Regions from separate parts of the Methylobacterium sp. WL18 genome, predicted to be linked through region 2. Evidence: predicted binding sites of a transcription regulator. Region 2 holds the regulator's gene; the other holds the start of a gene.
What was found. The regulator HrcA, encoded in region 2, represses chaperone genes, less so after heat shock. The targets are predictions, from matches to a motif close to GTTAGCACTCNCNNNNNGNGAGTGCTAAC.
Positions count from the first base shown of each region.

Region 1 (14,595 bases), on a different contig from region 2:
GCCCCGGACCGGCTCAGCGAGATCTGGTACCAGTCCTTCAACCAGATGGACCTGGCGGTGACGCTGGTGGGTGCCAGCCGGGCAAGCTGCGCCGCCTATATCGGCCACTTCCTGCGGCACTGGTCGCACCGCAAGGATGCGTTCGATCCCGTTCTGGACGCCTTCGCGGACGCCTACATGAAGCCCGGCAACCTCGCGGGCGGGTTCGCACATTACCGGGCCGCCCATGCCGGCCGGATCGCGATGCTGAAGGGCGAGGCCCCGACCCTGCCGCCGATCACGGTGCCGACCTGCGTGCGCTGGGCGGAGCACGACCCGATCTTCCCCTTCGCCTGGACCGACCGCCTGGGCGAGACGTTCTCGGACCTCGACCTGGCGCCGTTCCCGGGCGTCGGCCACTTCCCCCATCGGGAGGATCCCGACCGGGCCGCGGCCGAGATCGCCGGGTTTTTCGGGCGGATCGGGTGGGTGTGACGTAACCGTCAGCGGGACTGGTTGCGGTAGACGCACTCGCGCCCGCGATCCTCGTACCCGCCCGGACAGGCGGTGACGCAGGCGCCGGCCGCGAGTTTTTTCGGGGGCGGGCAGGCGCCGGCAACTTGCGCCTGGGCCGGGACGGCGGCGAGCAGCAGTGCGATCAGGGCCTTGGCTATGAGGGTGCGGCCTGCCGTGGCCCGGCTGATCCCTTCGAGACACCGCATCGTCATCCATCCCGCCACCGGACCACCGATCGAGAGCTATGCCGTCGCGCGGCCGCGTCACCCGTGGGCCGGGTGTCCCGACGCACCGCGCTCCGTCAGCACGGCCACGATCCGCGCCACCTCGGCCTCGGCGGCGCAAAAACCCCGGCTCGTGTCGATCACAAAGTCGGCCCGGGCTCGCTTCTCGGCATCCGGCATCTGCTTGGCCAGGATCGCCGTGAAGGCCGCCTCGGTCATGCCGGGACGGGCCAGCACCCGGGCGCGTTGCACCTCGGGGGGCGCGCTGACCACCGCGACCGCGTCGCAGCGGGTCTCGCCGCCGGTCTCGTAGAGGAGCGGGATGTCGAGGACGACCAGCGGCGCGTCCGCGTGCCGGGCCAGGAACGCCGTGCTGGCCGCCCGGACCAACGGGTGGACGATGCGTTCGAGCGCCGCCATCCGGTCGGGATCGCCGAGCACCGCGTCGCGCAGGCGGGCGCGGTCGACGCCGCCCTGCGGGTCGAGCACGCCGGGAAAGGCGGCCCCGATCGCCGCGGCAGCCTCGCCGCCCGGACCGTAGAGGGCGTGGACGGCGGCGTCGGCATCGTGGACCGGCACGCCGAGCGCCGAAAACATCTTGGCGGTGGCCGACTTGCCCATGCCGATCGAGCCGGTCAGGCCGAGGATGACGGGGCGGTCCTTTGTCATCCGGAAAGATCCGCCACGATCCGGTCGCGCAGGCCCCGGGTGACGGCCGGGCGCAGGCCGAACCAGGCCTCGAAGCCCGGCACCGCCTGGTGCAGCAGCATGCCGAGCCCGTCCACCGCCGCGAGACCGCGCCGCCGCGCCGCCGCCAGCAGGTCCGTCTCCAGGGGGGCATAGACGATGTCGGCCACCGCGGCGGTCGCCGGCAGCGGGGTGAGGTCGAGGTCGAGGGGCGGCTGGCCCTTCATGCCGAGCGAGGTGGTGTTGACGACGAGTCCCGCCCCGGCGAGCGCATCGGGCAGGTCGTTCCAATCGAGCGCCGCGCCGATCCCCGGGGCCAGGGCCGCGAGGGTCTCGGCGCGGGTGCGGGTGCGGTTGGCGATCAGGATCCGGCGGACACCGTTCTCGGCCAGCCCGACCACGATCGCCCGGGCCGCGCCGCCGGCCGCGACGGCCTGGAAGGATCCGCGCTGAGCCGGGCCGCGCGTCCGGACAGCAATTCTTCGAAGAACGACCCCGGATTCGGGCGCCGCGGCTTACGCTTCGTGGACTACGCGGAGGCTGGCGTCGGATTCCCGTCCGCGAACTGCGTCGATCCGCGAAACGTGTCGCGGGCCAGGCCGGGAAACGCGACCGCCTGGAACAGGCCTCGGGCACCCAGGAACGCCACGAAGGCCAGCCACAGCCCGGCATTTCCCAGGCCGAACACCTGCACCAGCCCCAGAGCCGCGCAGTAGATCGCGAGCGCCCCCGCCATCAGGTTGCGCATCGCCCGCGTCCAGGTGGCGCCGATATAGATCCCGTCATAGGCGAACGCCGCCGTTGCGGCGAACGGCGCCAGCGCGGCATACGGCAGGTATGCCCGGGCGGTCTCGCGCACCGGCGCGCTGGTGGTGACGAAGTCGATGAAGCCCGGCCCCAAACCGAGCGCCAGCAGGCTGACCCCGATCCCGAAGCCCAGGCACCAGCGCAGGCTCAACGCGGAGGCCCGCCGGAACCCGGCGGCGTCCCGGGCGCCAACCGCTTGTCCGCACAGGGTTTCCGCCGCCGTAGCGAAGCCGTCGAGGAAGAAGCCGCCGATCAGGAACAGGTTCCAGAGGACGGAATTCGCCGCCAGGACCACGTCGCCCTGGCGGGCGCCGAGCGCCGAGAACAGCACGATGCCGGTGATCAGCGCCAGGGTGCGCAGGATCACGTCGAGGTTGACGCTGAGCGTCCGGCGCAGGGCGGCGGCGTCCCGCAGGTCGCGCAGCGGCACCCGGAACGGTCGCGATCCGAGCCGCGCGAGCACGATCAGGCCGAGCCCCAGCCCGGCCGCCTCCGCGCACAAAGTCGCCAGCGCCGCGCCGGCGAGCCCCAGGCCGAGGCCCAGCACGAAGGCGAGCGTCAGCCCGACATTGATCAGGTTGATCGCCACCTGCAGCAGCAGACCGAGATCGGTCCGCCCACGCCCCACCACCGAGCCGAGCACGCCATAACTTGCCAGCACGAAGGGCGCGGACAGGATGCGGATATGGAAGTAGGTCGCGAGCCCCGACGTCACCGCCTCGCTGGCGCCACTGACCGCGAAGGCGGCTTTGGCGATCGGCCATTGCAGCGCGAGCAGGGCCAGGCCGATCGCGGCGCCGGCCATCAGCGCTCGGGCCAGGATGCGGTCGACCTCGATGCCCTCCCGGGCCCCGACCGCCTGCGCGGTCAGTCCCGCGGTTGCCATGCGCAGGGACCCGAACGACCAGAAGATGGCATCGAAGATGACGGCTCCCAGCGCAACCGCGCCGAGCAGGGCCGCATCGCCGAGCCGGCCGATCACCGCCGCGCCGACGAAGCCGAGCATCGGCGTCGTGACGTTGGCGAGCGTCATCGGCAGCGCCAACGCCAATACGCTGCGGTGCGTCGGCAGGACCGGGGCGGCGGGCGGATGCGTCATGCCGCGACCTTAGCCGAGCCGGACGATGCGCGTCCCGATCAGCGCGAGGTCGCGAACAGCCGCGACAACAGCCAGAGCGGGATGACGACCACGGCGCCCGCGACGATCCAGCCGCCGAAATCGTGCAGCGAGGCGAGGCCGATCTCGAGGAGCGCCCGGGCCGAGTCGTAGGCGTGCCAGAATAGCCGGCCCGGCGTCAGGCCGAGCATCGCCATGAAGGCGCCGACCAGGACCGAAAGGAACAGCAGGCGCAGGAAGACGCCGGCGGGCGAGCCGCCAAGGAATCGGTGCAGCGCGGAGGGCCGCCGCTGGTATGTCTCAGACCCGTAGGCGGCGTTCGGCGGCGGAGCGCCTTGCCGGCGCCGGTCGTGATCGACGAGCATCGCGTCCTCATGAAGCCAGGAAGGGTCCGGATCGGCGACGAAACGGGCGGAACCGTGGCCGGCACACAACACCGCGTCGAAACCGGATCCCGGATCGGACGTTAGCGGGTTTCACCCACGGACCCGAGATGGCAAGCGAGAGCCGTCCCGCCAAGATGCCGGGAATGGCCGCGGGACAGCGCCGACGGGACGAGACCCAACATGATCGACCACGCCTTGTTCGACCCGGCGACGATCGATCCCGAGACGCTTCGGCTCAATGCCGAGATCGTCGCGGCGCACGCCGCCCTGCCTGATCCCTGGTCGTTCCCGATCGAGGAGGTTCGTGCCCGCCGCCGCGCCGGGACCAAGGCGGCTCCGGCGATGCCGCACAGCGCCCGGGCGGAATGGATGACGATCGAGGGGCCCAGCGGTCCGCTCAAGCTGCGCGTGGTCCGCCCGAAGGCCGACACGAAGGTGCGCGGCGCCTATCTTCACATCCACCGGGGCGGCTGGGTCTGGGGCGCGGCCGACGAGCAGGATCCCTGGCTCGAGCGCATCGCCGACGCCTGCGGCTTCGTCGTGCTGTCGGTGGAGTACCGCCTCGCCCCAGAGCATCCTTATCCGGCCGCGCTACTCGATTGCGAGGCCGCCGCCCTCTGGCTCGCGGGACCCGGCCGGGCCGAGTTCGGCGTCCACGCGCTGACGATCGGTGGCGAGTCGGTCGGCGCGCACCTCGCCGTGATGGTGCTGCTGCGCCTGCGGGACCGGCACAACCAGCCGCGCGCGTTCCGGGGCGCCAACCTCAACGCGGGCTTCTACGACCTCGGCCTGACCCCGTCGGTGCGCAACTGGGGCGACGAGCGCCTCGTCGTGAACACCCTCGATCTCACCAAGTTCGCGGACGGCTACGTCCGCGAGGGGATCGACCGACGGCGTCCGGACGTGTCGCCGATCTATGCCGACCTGAAAGGATTGCCGCCGGCCCTGTTCACCATCGGGACCGCTGACCCGCTTCTCGACGACACGCTCTACATGTCGGCGCGCTGGGCCGCCGCGGGCAATGGCGGCCACACCGCGATCTATCCCGGCGGTTGCCACGTCTTCGCCCGGTACCCGAGTCCGATGAGCGAGCGAGCCCTGGAACTGATCGACCGCTTCCTGATGGCCCTGGCCTGAGCGATCGATCCGAGATCCTGCCGGAGGCCTTCCGGGCGTGGTTCGCCGCGCGTGGCTGGACGCCGCGGCCGCACCAGCTCGACCTGCTGCGGATCGCCCGGTCGGGCCGGTCGGCGCTCCTGGTGGCGCCGACCGGCGCCGGTAAGACGCTCGCAGGATTCCTGCCGAGCCTCGTGGCTCTGGCGGAACGGGCAGCCCCCAAAGCGGAGCCCAAGACCGCCAAGGGCCTGCATACCCTCTACGTCTCGCCGCTCAAGGCGCTGGCGGTCGACATCGCCCGCAACCTCGACGCGCCCATCGCCCAGATGGGTCTCCCGGTACGCGTCGAGACCCGCACCGGCGATACCCCGGCGCACAAGCGCACCCGCCAGATCAGCCGCCCGCCCGACATCCTGCTGACGACGCCCGAGCAGCTGGCGCTTCTGATCGCCCATCGCGACGCCGCCGAATTCTTCTCCGGCCTGCGCTGCGTCATCCTCGACGAGCTGCATGCCCTCGTGACCTCGAAACGCGGGGACCTGCTCTCCCTGGCCCTCGCCCGGCTGCACCGCCTCAGCCCGGATCTGGCAGCGATCGGGCTGTCCGCAACGGTCCGAGAGCCCGACGAATTGCGGAAGTACCTGGTGCCGCAGCTGGAGCTTTCCCCTCCCCCCTCTGCGGGCGGTCGGAGTCATACAGCCCCGGACGAGGCTCGGGTCCCCTTTCCCGCACGGGAGAGGAAGCGCGTCGCGGTGTCGGCGCTCGATGAGGTCACACGCCCGACCCAGGCGCCTCTCCCTTCCTTCCCTGCAGAGGGGGGAGGGGAAAAACAGCCGCCCATGGCCGACCTCGTGACCGTCCGAGGCGGCGCCAAGGCCGACTTGCGCCTGCTCGATCTCGGGCGGTCGCTGCCGATCTCGGGGCACACCGCCTGGCACTCGATGCCGGCGATCTACGAATTGATCAAAGAGCACCGGACGACCCTGGTCTTCGTCAACACCCGGCTCCAGGCCGAGTACACGTTCCAAGAGCTCTGGCGCCTCAACGAGGACGCGCTGCCGATCGCGATCCATCACGGATCCCTCGACGCGCAGCAGCGGCGACGGGTCGAGGCCGCGATGGCGGAGGGACGATTGCGGGCGATCGTCTGCACCGCAACCCTCGACCTCGGCATCGACTGGGGCGACGTCGATCTCGTGGTCAATGTCGGGGCGCCCAAGGGCGCGAGCCGGATCATGCAGCGGATCGGCCGGGCCAACCACCGGATGGACGAGCCCTCGAAGGCCTATCTCGTCCCCGGCAACCGCTTCGAGATGCTGGAGTGCCAGGCGGCCCTCGACGCCGTCGAGGCGGCCGCGCAGGATACCCCCGACGCGCGGCTCGGCGCCCTCGACGTGCTCGCCCAGCACGTGCTCGGCATGGCCTGCGCGGACGCCTTCGACCCGGTCGGCCTCTACGACGAGATCGTCTCCGCAGCACCCTATGCCGGCCTGACCTGGGAATCTTTCGAGCAGGTCGTCGATTACGTCGCGACCGGCGGCTATGCCCTGCGTGCCTACGAGCGCTTCGCCAAGATCCTGCGCGGGCCCGACGGCCTCTGGCGCGTGCGCGATGCCCGGACGGCGCAGGCGTACCGGATGAATGTGGGCACGATCGTCGAGGCGGCGCGGGTCCGGGTGCGGCTCGGCCGGACCCTGCGCGGCAAGCCCGGCACGGTCCTGCCGAAGGGCGGCCGGGTGCTCGGCGAGATCGAGGACGAGTTCGCCGACACGCTCACGATCGGCGACACCTTCCTGTTCGCCGGCGAGACCCTGCGCTTCGAGGGACTCGCCGAGGACGAGGCCCTGGTGACCCGCGCGCCGCTCGGGACCGATCCTGCGATCCCCTCTTATGCCGGCGCGAAATTCCCGCTCTCGACCTTCCTGGCCGAGCGGGTCCGGGCGATCATCGCCGACCCGTTCGCCTGGGATCGCCTGCCGAAGCAGATCGGTGACTACCTCCAGCAGCAGCGCCGCCGCTCGGTCCTGCCGGGCGAGCGCGACCTGCTGGTGGAGACCTTCCCACGGGGGAAGCGCCACTACCTGACGGCCTTCCCGTTCGAGGGACGGCTGGCACATCAGACCCTCGGCATGCTGCTGACCCGGCGGATGGAGCGTGACGGCCTGCGCCCGCTCGGGTTCGCGGCCAACGATTACGGCATCGCGATCTGGACGACCCGCGATGTTTCGGAGCGCGCTGCGCTGGACCCCGACTTCATCGGCGACCTGTTCGCGGTCGACATGCTGGGCGACGACCTGGAGGCGTGGCTCGATGAATCGGCGATGATGAAGCGTACGTTCCGGCAATGCGCGGTGATCGCCGGCCTGATCGAACGCCATCACCCCGGCCTGAAGAAGTCCGGCCGTCAGGTCACGATCTCGACGGATCTGATCTACGACGTGCTGCGCAAGCACCAGCCCGACCACCTCCTGCTGCGCGCGGCGCGACAGGATGCGGCAACCGGACTCCTCGACGTGAGGCGCCTCGGCATGATGCTAGAGCGCATCCAGGGGCGAATCATTCACAAGGCTCTCGATCGGGTCTCGCCGCTCTCCGTATCCGTCATGCTCGAGATCGGGCGCGAACGGGTCTACGGTGAGGGGGCCGACGAGATCCTGGCCGAGGCCGAGGCGGAGCTTCTTCAGGAAGCCCTGTCCTGACCGTCGATCCGCCCTCCCCCATCGAGCCCGAGGATGCGATCTTGGCGGCCGGCCTGAGACTCGAGAAGACTCACAAGCACCCGACCCTGCTGCTGGCGGGCGAGACCCTGGTGCTGGATCTCTGCGGCGGCGTGTGGCTGCCCGAGCACCGCACGCTGATCGTCTCCGATCTCCATCTGGAGAAGGGGTCGTCCTACGCCGCCCGCACCGGCCAGTTCCTGCCGCCTTACGACACCCGCGAGACCCTCGCCTGCCTCCACGAGGCGGTGGTGCGCCACGATCCGACGCGCGTGGTCGCGCTCGGGGATTCCTTCCACGATGTCCGCGGCCCGGAGCGGATGGAGCCCGGCGACCGAGCCATGGTGTCGGCTTTGCAGGAGGGCCGGGACTGGGTCTGGATCGCGGGCAATCACGACGCGGCGGTCAGCGAGGGTGTCGGCGGTCGCTACGCCGACGCGCTGACCCTGGGCGGCCTGATCCTGCGTCACGAGCCGAGCGCCGAACCGGTCTCCGGCGAGATCGCCGGCCATCTCCATCCCTGCGGAAAGGTCGCCATGCGCGGCCGGGCGGTCCGCCGTCGCTGCTTCGTCACCGACGGCACCCGCCTCGTGATGCCGGCCTTCGGCGCTTACGCCGGCGGGCTGAACGTCCGCGACCGGGCCATCGAAAGCCTGTTCCCCAAGGGGTTCACGGCCCATCTGCTCGGGGATGGACGGGTCTTCACCATCGGCCGGTCGCAGCTCGCGCGGGATTGACGGGAGCGCGCGTCACCGTTCGGGATATCGCTTCGCCGCGGGTGGGGGCCATGTGAACGAGCGCCGCGAGACGTCAGCGATAGAAGGTGTACGTCGCGCTGTAGGGCACACGCGCCGTCTGGCCCGGCGTGCAGACGCCCTGCGGTTTCTCACCGCCGACCGTGTCGCTCCGCAAGATATACTGCGTTCCGGCGAGCGATCCGGATCCAGTTGCTCGGCCGGACAGCAGCAGCCACGCAACGGCTTGGGGTCGCGGTGCGGGCGCCTGAGCGATGACGGTGCCCAGCACCCGGGAGCCGTCCTGCGCCTCCCAGACCGGTCCCTCGAAGTGACGCCCGACCGCGCGTCCGTCCGGCTGGACGAGTTCCGCCTCGGGCTTGGCGGGGCCCCAGGCCGGCCCCTTTTCGGCAGCGATGCAGGCATAGATCTGCACGCCCCGGGCGGAGAGCCGCGCGACTGCCACGCTGCCGGGCGGCGGCGCCAAGCCCGCCGGTTCGGCCATTGCGAAGGCCGGAGCGCAAGATGCAGCGGCGATGAGGGCTGTCCGGCAAGACCTGATGAGGGTGCGGGACGTGATGATGGCGTAGGAAATCGGTTCAGCTCCATCCTGACGGTCCGAACCGCCGATACGTCGCAAACCGCGTGCGCGTTTCACGCCGCGGCTCGCGCGTGTTCCGGGTCAGGCTGATTTCATGAACCGGGTGACACTCTCCGAGAGATCCGCTGAGTGTCCGGCAAGGCTCTCGGCGACGCCCAGGACAGCTTCCGCAAGTTGACCGGTGGCATTGGCGGCCTGCGAGACGCCGCCGATATTGCCGGACATCTCATGCGTCGAGACTGCCTGCTCCTCGACGGCGCTCGCCATCGCCAGGGTCAGCGTCGAGAGCTCGGCGACGGCGGCGGTGATCATCTCGATCGCCCCGACCGCTTCGCCGGTGGCGCTCTGGATCGCCGCAACCTGCTGGGTGATCTCGCCGGTGGCCTTCGCGGTCTGCTCGGCCAGAGCCTTGACCTCGCTCGCCACCACCGCGAAGCCCCGGCCGGCGGCGCCGGCACGGGCGGCCTCGATCGTGGCATTCAGCGCCAGGAGATTGGTCTGCCCGGCGATCGACTTGATCATGCCGACCACCGCGTCGACCTCGCGGGCGTTCTCGGCGAGCTGCCGCATCGTCGCGTCCGTGGTCTCGGCCTGGACCGCGATCTGCCGGGCACGCTCTGAGACCCGTCCGACCTGACCCGAGATCTCCTGGATCGCGCCGTTCATCTGCTCGGAATTCGCCGCCACGGACGAGGCCTTCTGCCTGGCGGCATCGGCCGACTGCGTCAGCCCCTCGGCCGAATGCTGCATCTCGCGGATCGCCGAGCCCACGGCATCGACGACACGGCTGACGTCGGTGGACATGTTCACCTGCGCGGATACGACGGCCCAGGTCAGCATCGGCCCGATGTAATTGCCCTTCCGGTCGTTGACGGCGGTGACCTGCAGGTCGAGCGTCTCCGGCCCCACCTTGATCTTGGTCCGGTGCGGCAGCCGGCTCGCATCCGCCAGCATGTTGCGCTGGTGATGCGGGTTCTTGTGGAACACGTCGAAGGAGTGGTCGAGCATCTCGTCGACCTTGATCGGCAGATATTGCTCGAGCGGCCCGAGGGTCCGCCGCGAGGTGGCGTTCAGGTAGTTGATCTTGAACTCGTTGCGGGGATCGGCCGTCATCACCGCGACCGGCATGTTGTCGATCATCGACATCAGCCGATCGATATCGTTCTTCTTGGCCGAGATGTCGGCCGCGAACTTGACCACCTTCACCGGCTTGCCGTGCGCGTCGAGGACGGGGTTGTAGGTCGCCTCCAGCCAGACCTCCGCACCGTTCTTGTCGATGCGCAGGAACTCGCCGGTGACGTACTGGCCGTCCTTCAGCTTCGACCAGAACTCCGTGTACTCTGGCGACTTGGCAAACATCGGTTCGACGAAGATGCGATGATGCTTATCCCGTACATCAGCCAGGGTGTACTTCATCAAGCTTAAAAAATTCTGGTTGGCGTTGAGGACTTGGCCGTCCATCGAGAATTCGATGATCGCCAACGACCGGTCCAAGGCGTCAAGCTTGGCCTGCGCCTCGTTGTAGACGGTTCTCTTGAACATATCGGTGCTCACGCTGCTCCCGCGGGCATATGGCCAAGATTGGGTTAAATTTTATCTAATTCGACAGTTTTTGAGACGGAATCCTATATTGATCGAAAACGGAAGAAAATATTCGTGCCACATCAATTATAATATTTTCTGATTATGGGTGTCGATTTGTATTGATGATGGTTTTTTGCTGATAATCTGGCGAATATCAGAACCAGCCTCGGCTTCGAAAATAAACGATGGGAGCCAGAGCGCTGATCAGGATAAGCGCGAGGGCGTAGGGATAGCCGTATGCCCAGTCCAGCTCCGGCATGTGCTTGAAGTTCATGCCGTACATCGAGGCGATCAGGGTCGGCGGCACGCCCACCACCGAAACCACTGTCAGCACCCGGAAGACGTTGTTCTGCTCGATGTTGATCAGTCCCAACGTGGCGTCGAGAAGGAACTGAACGTTCTCGGCGAGCCGCGTCTCGAACTCGTCCAAGGAGTCGATGTCGCGCCGGATCGTCTCGAAGCGGCCGTCCTCGGGCAGGCCCAGTCCGTCGCAGGCGGCCGACACGAACGGCACGATCCGCTCCAGGCCGAGCAGACTGGCTCGGATCTTCCCCAGGACCTTCCCGCGGTTGCTGATCCCGCGCAGGATCCGCCGCAGCGCCAGGTCACGGCGGCGGGGCGGCGGGCGTTCCAGCCGGCGGCGGTCGGCGCCGCGGACATCGAAATCGAAGATCCGCGTGGACAGCGTGTCGAGTTCGGAGGCCATGTCCTCAAGGGCGTCCGCGAGGCTGTCGACCAGTTCCTCAAGGATCACGATGAAAATCTCGCTCGGCGCGACGCTGCCGTCGCCGTCCGCGATGCGCTTCTCCGACGAGTCGATCGCGCGCATGTCGTGGAACCGGATCGTGACGAGGTGATCCTTCGACAGGAGGAACCCCAGCGGCTTCAACTGGGAATCACTGCGCTCGAAGGTGATCATCGGCGTCGAGAGCGACAGCCCGTCCTTCACCCGCCGCAGCCGGCTGGAGGATTCCACCTCCGACAGGGCGGCCCGGGACGGAACGCGCAGGCCGGTGGCCGCTTCCACGGCGGCGGCCTCCTCGGAGGTCGGGTCCTTCAGATCGAGCCAGACGGCATTGCCGGGGATCGGGCTGCCGCATTCAGGCGTCACCGCGCCTTCGGGTCCGTGCAGGCTCAGCATGAGGGCGCGTTGTCCTAGGGGAAATCGGGGCCGATGCCCCGTCATCGCGCCGTCGCGCAGGGGTGCGACAGCCTTGACTCGAAACCACGCGAGGGCTATCCCGCCGCCGTCATTGGCACTCGCCAAGACAGAGTGCTAACAGTCGGGTTTGGGAGCGGTCGCGCAGGCCGCATCAACGCCAACTGCAGACCTGAAGCAAGAGGGCAGCTCATGAAGTTCCGTCCGCTGCACGACCGCGTGGTCGTCCGTCGCATCGAGAGCGAGGAGAAGACCAAGGGCGGCATCATCATTCCGGACACCGCCAAGGAGAAGCCGCAGGAAGGCGAGATCGTCGCCGTCGGTCCCGGCGCTCGTGACGAGCAGGGCCGCGTCAACGCGCTCGACGTGAAGGCGGGGGACCGCGTCCTGTTCGGCAAGTGGTCCGGCACCGAGGTCAAGATCGACGGTCAGGACCTCCTGATCATGAAGGAATCCGACATCATGGGCGTCGTCGCCCTCTGATCGGATCCCTGTTTCCCGCCCTTTGAGGCCGTTCGAGGCCTTGGGGTCCAACCCAATCACAAGAGGCAAACCATGGCAGCGAAAGACGTTCGTTTCTCCGCCGACGCCCGCGATAAGATGCTGCGCGGCGTCGATATCCTCGCCGACGCGGTGAAGGTGACGCTGGGCCCCAAGGGCCGCAACGTCGTGATCGAGAAGAGCTTCGGCGCCCCGCGCATCACCAAGGACGGCGTCACCGTCGCCAAGGAGATCGAGCTCGCCGACAAGTTCGAGAACATGGGCGCCCAGATGGTGCGCGAAGTGGCCTCGAAGACCAACGACATCGCGGGTGACGGCACCACCACCGCCACCGTGCTGGCCCAGGCCATCGTCCGCGAAGGCGCCAAGTACGTCGCCGCCGGCATCAACCCGATGGACCTGAAGCGCGGCATCGACCTCGCCACCGCCGCCGCGGTGAAGGACATCATCGCGCGCGCCAAGAAGGTCTCGACCTCCGACGAGGTCGCCCAGGTCGGCACGATCTCCGCCAACGGCGACAAGGAGATCGGCGAGATGATCGCCCACGCCATGCAGAAGGTTGGCAACGAGGGCGTGATCACGGTCGAGGAGGCCAAGACGGCCGAGACCGAGCTCGACGTCGTCGAGGGCATGCAGTTCGACCGCGGTTACCTGTCCCCGTACTTCATCACGAACGCGGAGAAGATGGTCGCCGAACTCGAGGATCCCTACATCCTGATCCACGAGAAGAAGCTGTCGTCGCTGCAGGCGATGCTTCCGGTGCTCGAGGCCGTGGTCCAGACCGGCAAGCCCCTGTTGATCATCGCCGAGGACATCGAGGGCGAGGCGCTGGCCACCCTCGTGGTGAACAAGCTGCGCGGCGGCCTGAAGGTCGCGGCCGTGAAGGCGCCGGGCTTCGGCGATCGCCGCAAGGCGATGCTCGAGGACATCGCGATCCTGACCAAGGGCCAGATGATCGCCGAGGACCTCGGCATCAAGCTCGAGAACGTGACCCTGCCGATGCTCGGCCGCGCCAAGCGCGTCCGCATCGAGAAGGAGAACACCACGATCATCGACGGCGTCGGCGAGAAGTCGGACATCGAGGGCCGCATCTCGCAGATCAAGGCGCAGATCGAGGAGACCACCTCGGACTACGACCGGGAGAAGCTGCAGGAGCGCCTGGCCAAGCTCGCGGGCGGCGTCGCGGTGATCCGCGTCGGCGGCGCGACCGAGGTCGAGGTCAAGGAAAAGAAGGACCGCGTCGACGACGCCCTCAACGCCACCCGCGCGGCCGTCGAGGAAGGCATCGTCCCGGGCGGCGGCACCGCGCTGCTGCGCGCCAAGAAGGCCGTCGCCGAGCTGAAGAGCGATGTTCCGGACGTCCAGGCCGGCATCAAGATCGTGCTGAAGGCGCTCGAGGCCCCGATCCGTCAGATCGCCCAGAACGCCGGCGTGGAAGGCTCGATCGTGGTCGGCAAGATCACCGACAACACCTCCTCGGAGACCTACGGCTTCAACGCCCAGACCGAAGAGTATGTCGACATGATCCAGGCCGGCATCGTCGACCCGGCCAAGGTCGTCCGCACCGCCCTGCAGGACGCGGCTTCCGTCGCCGGCCTGCTGGTCACCACGGAGGCGATGGTGGCCGACGCCCCGAAGAAGGACGGCGGCGCCCCCGCGATGCCGGGCGGCGGCGGCATGGGCGGCATGGACTTCTAAATCCACGCCAACCATCGAGCTGACGAAGGGGGTCGCCGAAAGGCGGCCCCTTTTTTCGTTGGTGCGACACGGTCCCCTCACGCTCCCGCGTTAGTCCCGGCTTTCATGAGGGACGGCCGTGCGATGGCTGCAGAATGGTCTTCGCGTGCGAGATCAGCCTCGATTTGGGCAGCCAGCGTGAAGAAGCGCTGGCGGACCTCGGCGGCAAACGGATTCGATCGCTCGATCGCCTCGAAGACTTCCGGGGCGTCGTGCCGGACCATGTCGACCGCCTGCATGTGCAGTGAAAAGCTCCGCGTGGTCATATGAGTGGGAAGCGGCTCCATGGCGACGAGCACCCGCGCGATCAGATGCGTCAGGCCTTGCACCGCCGCGGCCTCGCGGTCGTGAGCCTCCGGCGTCGTGACGATCACCTTCAGTCTCAGCACCGTCCGGAGAAAAGCCGCAGCACGACGCCCCCGCCGTCCCGAGACAGCACACACCGCGATCTTCAGGCCGACGATCCCGCCGACGGCACTCTGGGGGCCGAACAGGGGATGGGTTCCCAGGATATCGACGCCGGCCGGTAATCCCGCCCGCATGATCGCGACCGGCATCATCTTCACTGAGCCGACATCGACCACCAGGGTCCCCGGTCTGAGGTGGGGGGCTATCGCGGCCACGACATCGGACAGGCGGGAAACCGGAACGGCCAGGATGACGACGGGGCAGCGTGCCGCCGCGATCAAGTCCGTTCGCACGGCGCCGTAGGTCGGGGAATCGGCCTCGG
Region 1 covers NZ_VRVD01000041.1:1,790-16,384, forward strand. Annotated here, with positions in the region: gene FV228_RS06310 (alpha/beta hydrolase) at 1-474, shown strand, start outside; gene FV228_RS06315 (hypothetical protein) at 483-701, opposite strand; gene coaE (dephospho-CoA kinase) at 759-1,388, opposite strand; partial or broken gene FV228_RS06325 (shikimate dehydrogenase) at 1,385-1,837, opposite strand; gene FV228_RS06330 (MATE family efflux transporter) at 1,936-3,312, opposite strand; gene FV228_RS06335 (DUF6460 domain-containing protein) at 3,351-3,695, opposite strand; gene FV228_RS06340 (alpha/beta hydrolase) at 3,897-4,853, shown strand; gene FV228_RS06345 (ligase-associated DNA damage response DEXH box helicase) at 4,850-7,531, shown strand; gene pdeM (ligase-associated DNA damage response endonuclease PdeM) at 7,573-8,286, shown strand; gene FV228_RS06355 (DUF3455 domain-containing protein) at 8,360-8,788, opposite strand; gene FV228_RS06360 (PAS domain-containing methyl-accepting chemotaxis protein) at 8,966-10,426, opposite strand; gene FV228_RS06365 (CorA family divalent cation transporter) at 10,623-11,609, opposite strand; gene groES (co-chaperone GroES) at 11,820-12,110, shown strand; gene groL (chaperonin GroEL) at 12,183-13,826, shown strand; gene FV228_RS06380 (prephenate dehydrogenase) at 13,904-14,595, opposite strand, start outside.
Region 1: a site for HrcA is predicted at 11,721-11,749, ahead of groES (co-chaperone GroES). Genes of this name have one in related genera too.

Region 2 (6,812 bases):
GTACGGCCCTGTGGAACGAGCCGTCGCTCTACGCGCTGCCGGCGCTCCAGGGCGGGCGGTTCGCCTCGCCGGACCGGAACGGCTTCTCCAGTTTCAGCGGTCGCTACCAGGCCCGATTCGGTGCCGTGCCGCCGCGTGTCGCATCGCTGGCCTACGACGCCGTTATGCTGTCGGCGGCGCTGAACCGGCAATACGGATCGCAGCGTTTCGCCGAGACGACGCTGACCAACGCCTCCGGCTTCTCCGGAACGGACGGCACCTTCCGGTTCCGGCCGGAGGGGCTCAGCGATCGGGCGCTGGCGGTCTACGAGATCCGCAACAACGCCGCGAGCGTAGTCAGCCCGGCGCCACGTGTCCTGGCCAAGCCCGGGACCTGAGAGAGCCGGCGGCCCGATCAGGCCGCGAGTTCGGCCACCAGGGCGTTGAGGACCGGCGCGCCCCGCGGCGTGGCGGCGATGCGCCCGCCGGGCAGGCGATGGAGTAAGCCGTCGCCGACCAGCATGCCGATCCGGTTGCCGTTGAGCGGTCGGCCCTTCAGGGCGGCGTAGCGCTCGGGATCGATCCCCTCAGTCAGCCGCAGGCCCATCACCAGGAACTCGTCGGCTTGGTCTGCCGCCGCCAGGGTCTCGGTCTCGACGATCCCCTGGCCGTCGCGCTCGACGCGGGCCAGCCACGCTTCCGGGTTGCGTTCGGTGACGGTGCCGATCCGCCCGGCCGGGGTGACCAGGCGCCCATGCGCCCCGGGCCCGATGCCGGCATATTCGCCGTAGCGCCAGTAGAGCAGGTTGTGCCGCGATTCCGCCCCCGGGCGGGCGTGGTTCGAGATCTCGTAGGACGGCAAGCCAGCCTGCCCGCAGACCTCCTGGGTCACGTCGTAGAGGACCCGGCCCACCTCGTCGTCGGGCGTCACCAGCTTGCCGGCGGCGGCGAGGCCGTGGAACGGCGTGCCCGGCTCGATGGTGAGCTGGTACAGCGACAGGTGCTCGGCGGCGCGGGCGAGCGCCTCGTTCAGCTCGGCCCGCCACAGGGCGGGGGTCTGATCGGGGCGGGCGTAGATCAGGTCGAACGAGGTCCGGTCGAACACCGCCTGCGCGATGCCGATCGCCGCGAAGGCCTCCTCGGCGTTGTGCAGCCGCCCGAGCTTCTTCAGGGAGGCGTCGTCCAGCGCCTGCACGCCGAGCGATACCCGATTCACCCCGGCGGTCCGGTAGCCGCGGAAGCGACCGGCCTCGACGCTCGACGGGTTGGCCTCGAGGGTGATCTCCACATCCCGCGCCACCGCCCAGTGCTCCGCCACCGCGTCGAGCAGGCCCGCCACCGTCGCGGGATCCATCAGCGACGGCGTGCCGCCGCCCAGGAAGACGCTGGTGACGGTGCGGCCGGGGGTGCGGGCGGCGCTGTGGGCAATCTCCGCCCGGAAGGCGTCGAGGTAGCGCGCCTGATCCACGCCCGCGTGCCGGACGTGGCTGTTGAAGTCGCAATACGGGCACTTCGCGGCGCAGAAGGGCCAGTGCAGGTAGATGCCGAAGCCCGCGTCGCGGGTCGGATGGTCCGGGCCGGTCGAAGTCATGATCGCCGGGATGTGAGGGTGCCGGCCGGGTTTGGCAATCAAGCCGCCGGTGCCAGGCAAGCGCGGCTCAGCAGCACGAAGGCCCGGGCGCGGTGCGACAGCCCCTCCCCCTTCTGCCAATCGACCCCGTGCTTCTCCTCGGCGCCCATCTCGCCGAAGGTGCGGCCATGGCCATCCGGCTGGAAGATCGGATCGTAGCCGAAGCCGGCATCGCCCCGCGGCGGAACGAGCGTGCCGAACACGCGGCCCTCAAACAGCTCGGTATGGCCGTCCGGCCAGGCGAGCACGAGGGCGGAGACGAAATGCGCCGTCCGGTCGCTCGCCTGACGCTGCTCCAGCTCCGCAAAGATCCGCGCCATCGCGCCGGAAAAGTCCTTGGCCGGGCCGGCCCAGCGGGCGGAAAAGATGCCCGGCGCGCCGTCCAGCGCAGCGACGCACAGACCGGAATCGTCCGCGAAGGCGGGTAGCCCGGTCGCCTTCGCGGCGGCGTGCGCCTTGATGGCGGCGTTCTCGGAGAACATCGTGCCGGTCTCGTCGGGCTCGGGCAGCCCCAGTTCGCCGGCCGAGACGGCCTCGATCCCGAACGGCGCCAGCAGCTCACGCATCTCGGTGAGCTTGCCCGCGTTGTGGGTGGCGATCACCACCTTGCCGGTCAGCTTGCGGCTCACGCGATCGTCTCCTTCTGGAGGGCCACCAGCCGGTCCGTGCCGGCGCGGGCCAGCCGCAGCAATTCGAGGAGCTGGGCCTCGGAGAACGGCTCCATCTCGGCGGTGCCCTGCACCTCGACGATGCCGCCCTTGCCGGTCAGCACGAAGTTGGCGTCGGTCTCGGCCGCCGAATCCTCGGCGTAGTCGAGGTCGAGCACCGGATTGCCCTTGTACAAGCCGCAGGACACGGCCGCGACGTGATCGCGCAGCGGGTCCACCGAGATGATCGAGCGGGTGCGCATCCAGGCGAAGCAATCGTAGAGCGCCACCCAGGCACCGGTGATCGCCGCGGTGCGGGTGCCGCCATCGGCCTGGATCACGTCACAGTCGACGGTGATCTGGCGCTCTCCCATCGCGGGCAGGTTGGTGACCGCGCGGAGCGAGCGGCCGATCAGGCGCTGGATCTCCTGCGTGCGGCCGGACGGCTTGCCGGAATTGATCTCGCGCCGGGTCCGGTCGTGCGTCGCGCGCGGCAGCATGGCATACTCGGCGGTGACCCAGCCCTTTCCGGAGCCGCGCAGCCACGGGGGACCGCGCTCTTCGAGGGAGGCGGTGCAGAGCACGCGGGTGTTGCCGAAGCTGACCAGGCACGAGCCCTCGGCGTAGCGCGAGACCGCGCGCTCCAGGGTGACGGGCCGCAGCTCGTCGGCGGCGCGCTTCGAAGGCCTCATCGCGGGCCCTTTCTGATGAGAGAGTGAGGGCCGGGCTCTTAGGCCGCGGAGCCTGCGCGGGCAAGCATCGCCGTACGGATTGATCCCCGGACACCGGGCGGACATGATCGCACGACAGGATGACCGCGTGACCGACTCCAACAGCCTCTTTCCGCAAGACCCCTCGATGCAGGCGCTGGCCGCCCTCAACGAGCGCGCCCGCGAGATCTTCCGGCAGATCGTCGAGAGCTATCTCACGACCGGAGAGCCAGTGGGGTCACGCAACCTGGCGCGCATCCTCCCGATGGCGCTGTCGCCGGCCTCGATCCGCAACGTCATGGCGGACCTGGAGCATTCCGGCCTGATCTTCGCGCCGCACACCTCGGCCGGCCGCCTGCCGACCGAACTCGGGCTGCGGTTCTTCGTGGACGCCATGCTCGAACTCGGCGATGTCGGCCAGGAGGAGCAGGCCCGGATCGAGGCGGAGATGCGCGCGGCCGCCTCCGGCCACACCTTCGATTCGGCGCTGGCCGCGGCCTCGACCATGCTGTCGGGCATCTCGCGCGGGGCCGGCGTGGTGCTGACCACGAAGGCGAACGTCCACTTGAAGCACATCGAGTTCGTCCGCCTCGATCCGGCCCGCGCCCTGGTGGTGCTGGTCTCTGACGACGGCTCGGTGGAGAACCGGCTGGTCGACCTGCCGCCGGGCCTGCCCGCCGGTGCGCTTCAGGAGGCCACGAACTTCCTCAATGCCCGGCTGCAGGGCCGCACCCTCGGCACGCTGCGCGCCGAGATCGAGGCCGGCCGCAAGGCGATGAAGCGCGAGCTCGACGCGCTGACCGAGCGCCTGGTCGATGCCGGCCTGGCGACGCCGGTTGGCCCGAGCGAGGCCCGGCAGCTGATCGTGCGCGGGCAGGCGAACCTGCTCGACGACCTGCGCGCCGTCGAGGACCTCGAACGCATCCGCCTGCTGTTCAACGACCTGGAGACCCAGAAGGACGTCATCGACCTCCTGGCCCGTGCCGAGGGCGGCGAGGGCGTTCGGATCTTCATCGGCTCGGAGAACAAACTGTTCTCGCTGTCCGGTTCGTCGCTGATCGCCGCGCCGTTCCGCGACGGTTCGCAGAAGATCGTCGGCGTCGTCGGCGTGATCGGGCCGACGCGGCTGAACTACGCCCGCATCGTCCCGATGGTCGACTACACCGCCCGGGTGGTCTCGAAGCTGCTCGACGGCGGCCGCTGACAGCTGCCCGTCGGGCTCAAGCGGCCCGGACGGTGTGCAGGAAGTCTGCGACCTCCCGAGTGAGCTGCGCCGATTGCCGCGACAGCGCGGAGGCCGCGTCCAGCACTTGATGGGCGGCCGTGCCGGTCTGCTCCGCGGCCTCGGCCACGCCGGTGATGTTCGTGGTCACCTCGTCCGTCCCGCTCGCCGCCTGGCTGACGTTGCGCACGATCTCCTGGGTCGCCGCGCCCTGCTCCTCCACCGCCGCCGCCACCGCGCCGGTCACCTGGTTGATGTCGCGGATGCGCGTGACGATCCCGCCGATCGCCTGCGTGGCGTGGTCGGTCGAACCCTGGATCCGGCCGATCAGGCCGGTGATCTCTTCGGTGACGCGCCCGGTCTGGGCAGCCAGTTCCTTCACCTCGGAGGCCACGACCGCGAAGCCCCGCCCCGCATCGCCGGCGCGGGCGGCCTCGATCGTCGCGTTCAGGGCGAGGAGGTTGGTCTGAGCCGCGATGCTGGAGATCAGCCCGACCGCGTCGCCGATCTTCGCGACGGCCTGGGCCAGGTCCTGCACCAGATGGCCGGTCTGGTCCGCCTCGCCGACCGCCGCCTGCGCCAGGGTGGTCGAGCCCTCCACCTGCCCGGCAATCTCCCGGACGCTGGCACCGAGCTGCTCCGCGGCGGCCGCGACCGTGCGAACGTTGGTGGCCGCCTCCTCGGCGGCGGCCGCGACGCTGGTCGATTGCGCCGCCGCCTGGGTCGCGCTCGCCGTCAGGGTCTGGGCCGTGGCCTCCAGCTCCGTGGCCGAGGACGAGACCATGCCGACGATCGCCCCCACAGCCTGCTCGAAGCCGTCGGCCAACGCGACCATCGCGCGCCTGCGCTCGGAGGCGGCGGCCTCGTCGGCCATGCGCTTCGCCTCGGCCTGGTCGCGCGCTCGCTGCGCCACCAGCGCCTTGATGCCTTCGACGGCCCGGCCGACCAGCCCGATCTCGTCACTGCGCCGGGCCTCGGCGATCTCGGCATCGAGCTCGCCCTGGCTCATGCGCTGCAGGACGCCGACCAAGCGGTTCAGCGGGCGCGAGACGGTGAGCGTCATCAGCCGGCCGACCACGATGCCGAGCACGAGCAGAACCAGCAGGGTAGCCGCCGCCAGGTTCGTCGCCAGTGCCGTAGTCGGAGCCAACGCCTCGGCGCTGTCGACCGAGAGGGCGATGTACCAGTCGAGCGACGGGGGCAGGTTCGGGACGCGGGCGAAGGCGGTGAAGGTCGCCCGGTCGCCCTCCCGCGTCTCGGCCAAGCCACCGCCGATCTTCGGGAGCGGCCCGGCAATCAGGTCCGAGAGAGGCTTGCCGATCAGCTCTGGGCGCGGATGGACCAGTACCGTTCCGCCGCCCGACACCAGGTAGGCGTAGCTTTTGCCGCCCGCTGCGACCTCTGCAATCATCCGGGTCAGGGCCGAGCTGTCGAAATCGCCTCCGATGACACCGAGGATCGCTCGATCCTCACCGAAGATTGGCCCCGCGGCGGTGATGGTGATGACGTTGGTTCCGGCATCGGTGTAGGGCTCGGTCAAGACAGCTTGCCCCGCCGCCATGGCATCCTTGTACCAGGGACGTTGCCGCGGATCGTAGCCGGCGGGCAGCTCGGATTGAGGCATCTCCGTGTAGAAGCCGTCCGGACGGCCGAGATAGGCACTTATGAAGAGGTCTCGCGCCATCGGCAGACCGAGGACGTCGTTCGCCTTCGGCCCGACGCCGACGAGCGCGATCTGCTGCGCCATGAGCTGCGTCACTTCGAGCTTGCCGCGCAACCAGTTCCCCACGCTCCGCGCCGATGCGGCGCTCAAGCTGGCCATGTTGGCATCGAGGTTGGCCCGCAGGGCGGTGGATTGCGTGGCGTAGAGATAGGCGGAACTCGCCCCGAAGGCGGCACAGACCACACCGAGGATCAGGAGTATGGCGCGGCCGGATACACCGAGGCGCGGGCGCCAGCCGCGCGCAAGTCGAGCCGCGTTGAGTCCCTGTCTCGACATGCCTTGCCCTCATCAGCCGATAATCGATCGATCACCCCGCAGGTACCGCACCCATAAACCGACACCAAATCCTATTGTCGATCACTGGAATACTGTCCGCGGGCACCGGACGTTCGATTTACATCGAGGCGCCGCAGCTGCTGATTCAGAGGCATCAACCGTGCCGACCGCTCTGCTATCCTTCACAGCTTTCGGTCGTCTTGCAATCGCTTGCTGCGCATCGCAGTGAGCACCAAGGCATTCTTGAAATCTCTTATTGCGCATTTTACCGCCGGGATTCTTCATCCCGGCGGTGAAGGTTTTCAGCGCCGTACACTTGAGCGCGAAGAGAGGCGACTATCCAGCAACTTACGCAGGAATCACGTCGACGATCTCGTAGGTATCGGGATCGATGATTACGATGTCGTCGCGCACGAGGACGAAGTCGTAGCCTTCGTACTCCGGCACGATCTCGATGATCGCGGGCGGCAGCCGGTGAAGCCTTACGGAGCGCGGAATTGCCGTTCCGATCGCGAGTCCGAACGCGACGTCGCGCAGCGGCGAGACGCCGAGCCGGGTGATCGAGCCGCGGAACTCCGTGCGCTGACGGGTGTCCAGACGACCGACCGCACCGCGGGCCGAACCG
Region 2 covers NZ_VRVD01000210.1:719-7,530, forward strand. Annotated here, with positions in the region: partial or broken gene FV228_RS15665 (penicillin-binding protein activator) at 1-377, shown strand, start outside; gene hemW (radical SAM family heme chaperone HemW) at 395-1,570, opposite strand; gene rdgB (RdgB/HAM1 family non-canonical purine NTP pyrophosphatase) at 1,609-2,238, opposite strand; gene rph (ribonuclease PH) at 2,235-2,948, opposite strand; gene hrcA (heat-inducible transcriptional repressor HrcA) at 3,115-4,170, shown strand; gene FV228_RS15690 (methyl-accepting chemotaxis protein) at 4,187-6,187, opposite strand; partial or broken gene FV228_RS15695 (DUF1236 domain-containing protein) at 6,536-6,812, opposite strand, start outside.